Regions from separate parts of the Intrasporangium calvum DSM 43043 genome, predicted to be linked through region 2. Evidence: predicted binding sites of a transcription regulator. Region 2 holds the regulator's gene; the other holds the start of a gene.
The links. Region 2 encodes HrcA, which represses chaperone genes, less so after heat shock. Its sites were predicted from a motif close to TTNGCACTCGNNNNNNNCGAGTGCNAA; they were not measured.

Region 1: groES (co-chaperone GroES) is a predicted target of HrcA. The motif match lies at 1,838-1,864, and genes of this name have one in related genera.

What each region holds. Positions count from the first base shown of each region.
Region 1 is NC_014830.1:1,122,458-1,125,862, forward strand. It holds gene INTCA_RS05110 (ribokinase) at 1-254, shown strand, start outside; gene INTCA_RS20455 (DUF427 domain-containing protein) at 264-485, shown strand; gene INTCA_RS05115 (class I SAM-dependent methyltransferase) at 489-1,727, opposite strand; gene groES (co-chaperone GroES) at 2,019-2,315, shown strand; gene groL (chaperonin GroEL) at 2,433-3,405, shown strand, end outside.
Region 2 is NC_014830.1:2,394,563-2,397,967, forward strand. It holds gene dnaJ (molecular chaperone DnaJ) at 1-870, opposite strand, end outside; gene hrcA (heat-inducible transcriptional repressor HrcA) at 932-1,975, opposite strand; gene INTCA_RS10880 (DUF3097 domain-containing protein) at 2,118-3,008, shown strand; gene INTCA_RS10885 (aldehyde dehydrogenase family protein) at 3,100-3,405, opposite strand, start outside.

The DNA.
Region 1 (3,405 bases), 1.3 Mb from region 2:
CGGACCTCATCCCGGCCTCGCTGCTCGTGACGTTCGGACCCGCGGGGGCCAGGTGGGACGGGGAGGAGGTGAGCGGCATACGGCTCGATGAGGGCGACGTCGTGGACACGGTCGGTGCCGGCGACGCCTTCTGCGGCGCTCTGGCAGCAGCGCTCGCAGGGGGAGCGACGCGTCGGGAGGCCCTGGAGGCGGCCAATCGGGCGGGAGCCGAGGCCGTGCAGTGGGCCGGGGCCCAGCCTGACGCAGCCCTGTGAGGTGACCACCTGCCGGGGTTCGGTGCCGCATGGCCCTGCGCGAACAAGGGCGTCGCCTCCTACCGGTCTGCCCGGATCGGTGACCAGATCGTTGCCGACCTGGCCTGGACCTACGAGGAGCCGCTCCACGACGCGGCGCCGGTGGCCGGCCTCGTGTGCTTCTACACCGAACGGACGGACCCCGGCCTCGACGGGGTCGCCATCGAGCGGCCCGTCACGCCGTGGGCGTGAGACTCAGGCGGGCGTGACCACCAGGGCCACCTGGGTGCCGGCCACGCGGGTCACGACGAGCGTCGCCTCCGAGCCGCCCTTGCCGCGGCCGGTCATCTTCAGCTGCCGGCGCAGCAGGTCGGCGTCGACCGTGACGCCACGCTTCTTGATCGTCACTCGGTCGTGGCCGTGGTCGCGCAGCCAACGGGAGAGCGCCTTCGGCGAGAGCGGCATCGCCTCGACGACCCGGTAGCGCCGTGCCCACGGGATGTCGTATGCCGCTGGGCTCGTCACGTAGCCCACGCCGGCTCCCAGCTCGGCTCCGTCGACCGCGGCCAGCAGGGCACCGGTGAGGCCGGCCCGGATGACCGCGCGGTCGGGCTCGTAGAGCCAGTCGTCCACAGCTGCGACCGAGGGCAGCGGCGGCCGGCCGGTGGCGGGGGCCGCGTCGGCCTCAGTGACGACATGGGTGGCGTGGGCGGAGCAGACCGCGGCGGTTCGCCCCGGCCGGGTGGCCAGGGCCTTCCACCAGACGACGCACTCGAGCACCTCGCCGTGCCACGAGCTCCACTGGGCCTCGGCTCCCGGGGGGAGCGCGGCATGGGGGAAGGCGGGGGAGAGCTTGGCGCCGGCCGCGGGCACCTGGGCGGCGAACTCCTGGACTTCGGCCCAGCTCGGCGAGATCGCGTCGAGGGAGAAGATCCGTTTGGCGCGTCCGCGGACGTCCGCCACACCCTCGACCCGGCGCGCGGGGTCGAGCCAGACGCCGAGGTGGCGGCCGGCCTCGCCGAGGGGGAGCCTGACGTCCTCGGCGCGGGCACACGTCACTCGAGCGGACGGCCAGTGCCGCAGGTTGGCTTCGGCGACGCGGGCGGTCGCGGGGTCCGCGTCGACCGCCCGCACGAGCAGGTCGAGCCCGGCGAAGGCCATCGCATCGGACCCGATGCCGCACCCGAGGTCGTAGACCTCACGGACGTCGGCGGCGGCGAAGCGGTGCGCGTGCCGGGCTGCGAGGGCGAGGCGGGTGGCCTGCTCGAGCCCGTCCGCGGTGAAGAGCATCCCGACCGCGAAGTCCCCGAACTTGTCGACTGCCCGGGCGCGCAGCCGGGACTGGCCCAGGGCGGCGGCGACGAGATCCGGGTCGAACGCCTCGCGGAGGCGCTCCTGCAGGGGGAGGGCGGTGGACTCGTCGTAGGGCGGCAGCGACTGGAGCAGGGCCCAGCCCTCTCCTGACGAGAGCCGCTCCACCATCGCCGCATCCATGCGCGCCATCCTCGCAGGCGCCGCGGGCATTCGGGCAGGCTGACCAGGCCACGCGGGTGGTCCGGGGGGTCACGGGGCGCAGGCCGTTCACGGCCGTGAGCCCCCGTGTGTTGGCACTCGACTTGACCGAGTGCTAACTGAAACCTAGATTTCTGCTTGTTGGCACTCTCACCTCGAAAGTGCCAGTTCTCTCCGGCAGGACGGTCGACCCCCGCGACGGCGGCCAACCCCATGGAGATCAAGAACGCATCAGACCCGAACAATCGACATCCCGAAGGGAAGGTCACCACCGTGTCGGTTTCCATCAAGCCGCTCGAAGACCGCATCGTCGTCAAGTCCCTTGAGGCCGAGCAGACCACCGCGTCCGGTCTGGTCATTCCGGACACCGCGAAGGAGAAGCCCCAGGAGGGCGAGGTCCTCGCTGTCGGCCCCGGCCGCTGGAACGAGGACGGCGACCAGCGTGTGCCGCTCGACGTCAAGGTCGGCGACAAGGTCATCTACAGCAAGTACGGCGGCACCGAGGTCAAGTACGGCGGCGAGGAGTACCTCATCCTCTCCGCACGTGACGTCCTCGCCGTTGTCGGCTGAGCGTCCCGCCAGCAGCATCAGCTCTTGACCGCACCCCGGTGACGCCCCTCGGGGTTGTACCGGGGTGCGGTTCGTTCGCCCCACCGTTTTCGCGCACCATCAGCCAGAAGGAACACCATGGCCAAGCAACTGGAGTTCGACGACTCCGCCCGGAAGTCGCTCGAGCGCGGCGTCGACGCGCTCGCCAACGCCGTCAAGGTGACGCTCGGCCCGAAGGGCCGCAACGTCGTCATCGACAAGAAGTGGGGTGCCCCCACGATCACCAACGACGGTGTCACGATCGCCCGCGAGATCGAGCTCGAGGACCCGTACGAGAACCTCGGCGCCCAGCTCGCGAAGGAGGTCGCCACCAAGACCAACGACATCGCCGGTGACGGCACCACGACCGCCACGGTCCTCGCCCAGGCGATGGTCAAGGAGGGCCTGCGCAACGTTGCTGCGGGCGCTGCCCCGGCCGCCCTCAAGCGCGGGATGGACAAGGCCGTCAGCGCGGTCAACGACCGCCTGCTCGAGATCGCCCGCGACGTCAACGGCAAGGAGGAGATCGCCTCGGTCGCGACCCTCTCCGCGCAGGACGCCACGCTCGGCGCCCTCATCGGTGAGGCCTTCGACAAGGTCGGCAAGGACGGCGTCATCACCGTCGAGGAGTCCTCGACGACGGCGACCGAGCTGGAGTTCACCGAGGGCATGCAGTTCGACAAGGGCTACCTCTCGGCCTACTTCGTCACGGACACCGAGCGGATGGAGACGGTCCTCGAGGACGCGTACGTCCTCATCAACCAGGGCAAGATCTCGGCCGTCGCCGACGTTCTGCCGGTCCTCGAGAAGGTCGTGCAGTCGGGCAAGCCGCTGCTCATCATCGCCGAGGACGTCGACGGCGAGGCCCTGTCGACGCTCGTCGTCAACAAGATCCGCGGCACCTTCACCGCCGCCGCCGTCAAGGCGCCCGGCTTCGGTGACCGCCGCAAGGCCATGCTCCAGGACATCGCCATCCTCACCGGTGGACAGGTCATCGCCGAGGAGGTCGGCCTCAAGCTCGACCAGGCCGACCTGACCGTCCTCGGCCGGGCCCGCCGCGTCGTCCTCACGA
Region 2 (3,405 bases):
CTGCATCCCGTCGAAGGTCGAGAGCTTCAGCGTCGTGCCGAGGGCCGCGGCCGCCATCGGCAGCTCGATCGTGCAGTGGAGGTCGTCCCCCCGGCGGGTGTAGGTCTCGTGGTTGGCGACGCGGATCTCGACGTAGAGATCGCCCTTGGGTCCGTTGCCGGGCCCGACCTCGCCCTCGCCGGTCAGCTGGATCCGGGTGCCCGTGTCGACGCCGGCGGGGATCTTCAGCTTGAGCGTGCGCCGCGTGCGGACCCGGCCGTCGCCGGAGCAGTCGTGGCACGGGTCGGTCAGCGTCGAGCCGTAGCCCTGGCAGTTGACGCACGGCCGGGACGTCATGACCTGGCCGAGGAAGCTGCGCTGGACCTGCTGGACCTCGCCGCGGCCCTGGCAGATCGGGCAGGTCTGGCGGCCGGTGCCCGGCTCTGCCCCGTCCCCACCGCATCGGGAGCACCCGACCGCGGTGTCGAGGTTGAGCTCCTCCTCGGAGCCGAACACCGCCTTGGCGAGGTCGATGTCGAGCCGCAGCAGCGCGTCCTGACCGCGCTGGACACGCGGACGAGGGCCTCGGGTGCCTGCGGTCGCACCGGCACCGAAGAACGCGTCCATAACGTCGCTGAACGAGAAGCCGGGACCGGCGCCGAAGCCGCCGCCCGCCGTGGCGAACGGGTCGGCGCCCAGGTCGAAGGACCGGCGCTTGTGCGGGTCGGAGAGGACGTCGTAGGCCTGCGAGACGCGCTTGAACTCCTCCTCGGCCTCGGGCCCCGGGTTGACGTCCGGGTGCAGCTTGCGGGCGAGTCGACGGTAGGCCTTCTTGATCTCCTCCTGACTTGCGTCACGGGAGACACCGAGGACGGCGTAGTAGTCGTTCAAGCGGGTGGTTCCTGTCATCTTCGTCTGGTGTCAGGTCGGGGTTGCTGGGTGCAACGTCTGGTCAGCCGTTGTTGTTCTCGTCGAGGATCTGGGACACGTAGCGGGCGACGGCGCGGACCGAGGCCATCGTCGTCGGGTAGTCCATCCGGGTGGGCCCGAGCACGCCCAGACTGGCGACTCGCTCCAAGCCACTGCCGTACCCCACCGAGACGAGCGAGGTGGTCTGGAGCCCGGACACGGGATTCTCCGAGCCGATCCGGACCGAGATCGCATCGGGATCCTCACCGAGCTGGCCGAGAAGGCGGAGCAGGACGACGTGTTCCTCGAGCGCCTCGAGGATGGGTGCCACCGACGTCGCGAAGTCACCCCCGGACCGAGCCAGGTTGGCCTGCCCGGCGAGCACGACTCGTTCCTCGCGCTCCTCGACGAGGGCGTCGGACAGGGCGGACACGATCGCCTCGACGACGGGCCGTTCCTCCCCCGGCGCCTGCTCGACGAGGCGGCGCAGCTCGGTCGCGGCGGCGGTGAAGGGAACCCCCGCCGACACCTCGTTCAGTGACGCGCGCACCCGGGCGACCAGCTCCTCACCGTCGGTCCCGGCCGGCAGGCTGCGGGTCTCGACGACGCGCTGCTCCACGCGGCCCGTGTTGACGATGAGGATGACCATGAGGTGCGCGGCCCCGACGGGCACCAGCTCGATGTGGCGCACCGTCGAGCGAGTCAACGACGGGTACTGCATGACGGCGACCTGCCGCGTCAGGCCGGCGAGCAGCCGAACGGTCCGGTCCACGACGTCGTCGAGGTCGACGGCGCCCTGGAGGAACTGGCTGATCGCTCGCCGCTCACCGGCGCTGAGCGGCTTGAGCTGGCTGAGCCGGTCGACGAAGACCCGGTAGCCCGCATCGGTCGGCACCCGACCCGCGGACGTGTGCGGTGCATGGATCAGGCCCTCCTCCTCGAGCTGGGCCATGTCGTTGCGGACCGTCGCGGCGCTCACCCCGAGGTGGTGCCGGTCGACGAGGGCCTTGCTGCCGACGGGCTCGGAGGTCTGGACGTAGTCCTGCACGATGGCCCGCAGCACCATGAGCTTGCGGTCCTCGCTCATCGCCCACCTCCTCTGGCACTCTCGTCGGACGAGTGCCAAGTCTACGTCGTCGCCTCCACCGCCGCGAACGGCGGAGGAGACGGTGCCCAGCCGGCTCCCGCGTGGCGCTCCGTCCGGGAGCGAGCCCAGCGGCATACGCTCCATGATCGTGTCCCCCCACGATCGTTACGGCTCCGACGTCCTCTCCGGTGACTGGCGCGCACCCCGAAGGGGGCGTTCGGTCGACCTCCCCGCCGAGACCGGAACCGTGGTCGAGGAGGTCGAGACCGGTTGGGTCGGGGCCGTGGTCCGCGTCGAGAAGGCCGGGGGGATGCACGTGGTGCACCTCGAGGACCGGCGCGGGCGCGTGAAGGCCTTCCCCCTGGGTCCCGGGTTCCTCGTCGACGGCCGCCCCGTCACGCTGACCAAGCCGGTGGCCGCCGCCGCCGCTGCGCTGGCTGAGGCGCGCCAGGCGTCGGCCCGCACGGCGAGCGGGTCCGTGGCGGTCCACGACGCGGTGGCCCGGGTGGCACGTGGTTCCCGGATCTACGTCGAGGGGCGACACGACGCCGAGCTCGTCGAGAAGGTGTGGGGCGACGACCTGCGCATCGAGGGTGTGGTCGTCGAGATGATGGACGGAGTCGACGACCTGGCCGCCATCATCGCCGACTTCCAGCCCGGGCCGGGCCGCCGACTGGGCGTCCTCGTCGACCACCTCGTGCCCGGCACGAAGGAGGCCCGGATCGTCGAGCAGGCCCGCGCCCTGCCCGGCCTGGCGCAGCACGTCAAGGTGCTCGGCCATCCCTACGTCGACGTCTGGCAGTCGGTCCGCCCGGCACGCCTGGGCTGGGACCGCTGGCCGGTCATCCCCCGCGGCACGTCCTGGAAGCACGGGATCTGCGCGGCCCTCGGCTGGCCCCACGAGACCCAGACCGACATCGCGCACGCGTGGAAGCGGATCCTCGGCACCGTGCGCACCTATGCGGACCTCGAGCCGACCCTGCTGGCCAGCGTCGAGGAGCTCATCGACTTCGTCACCGAGCCCGCCGCCTGAGCTCTGGCCCCGTCGAGCACCCGCGGGTGCCGCGTCGCTCACGCACTGACCCGTCCGGCAGGTCAGTGCGGCAGCCGGCGGCAGGCCCCTCTCAGGGACGCGGCCGCGCGATGAACCGCCGCACGAGCCGGTCCTGGACGGACGAGAACGGCGGGTAGATCGCGGCGAGCAGGTCCGGCTTGGCGGGCACGTCGACGACGGCCTTGGCATGGCTGAAGATGGCCACGGACTCCTCGCCGTGGTACTTGCCCATGCCGCTCTCGCCGACCCCACCGAACGGCAGCCTCGGAGCGCCCATGTGCACCAGGGGCGCGTTGAAGATCAGGCCGCCCGACGACGTGTCCCGGATGAAGCGGCGCTTCGTCTCGCCGTTGCTCGTGAAGACGTAGAGCGCCAG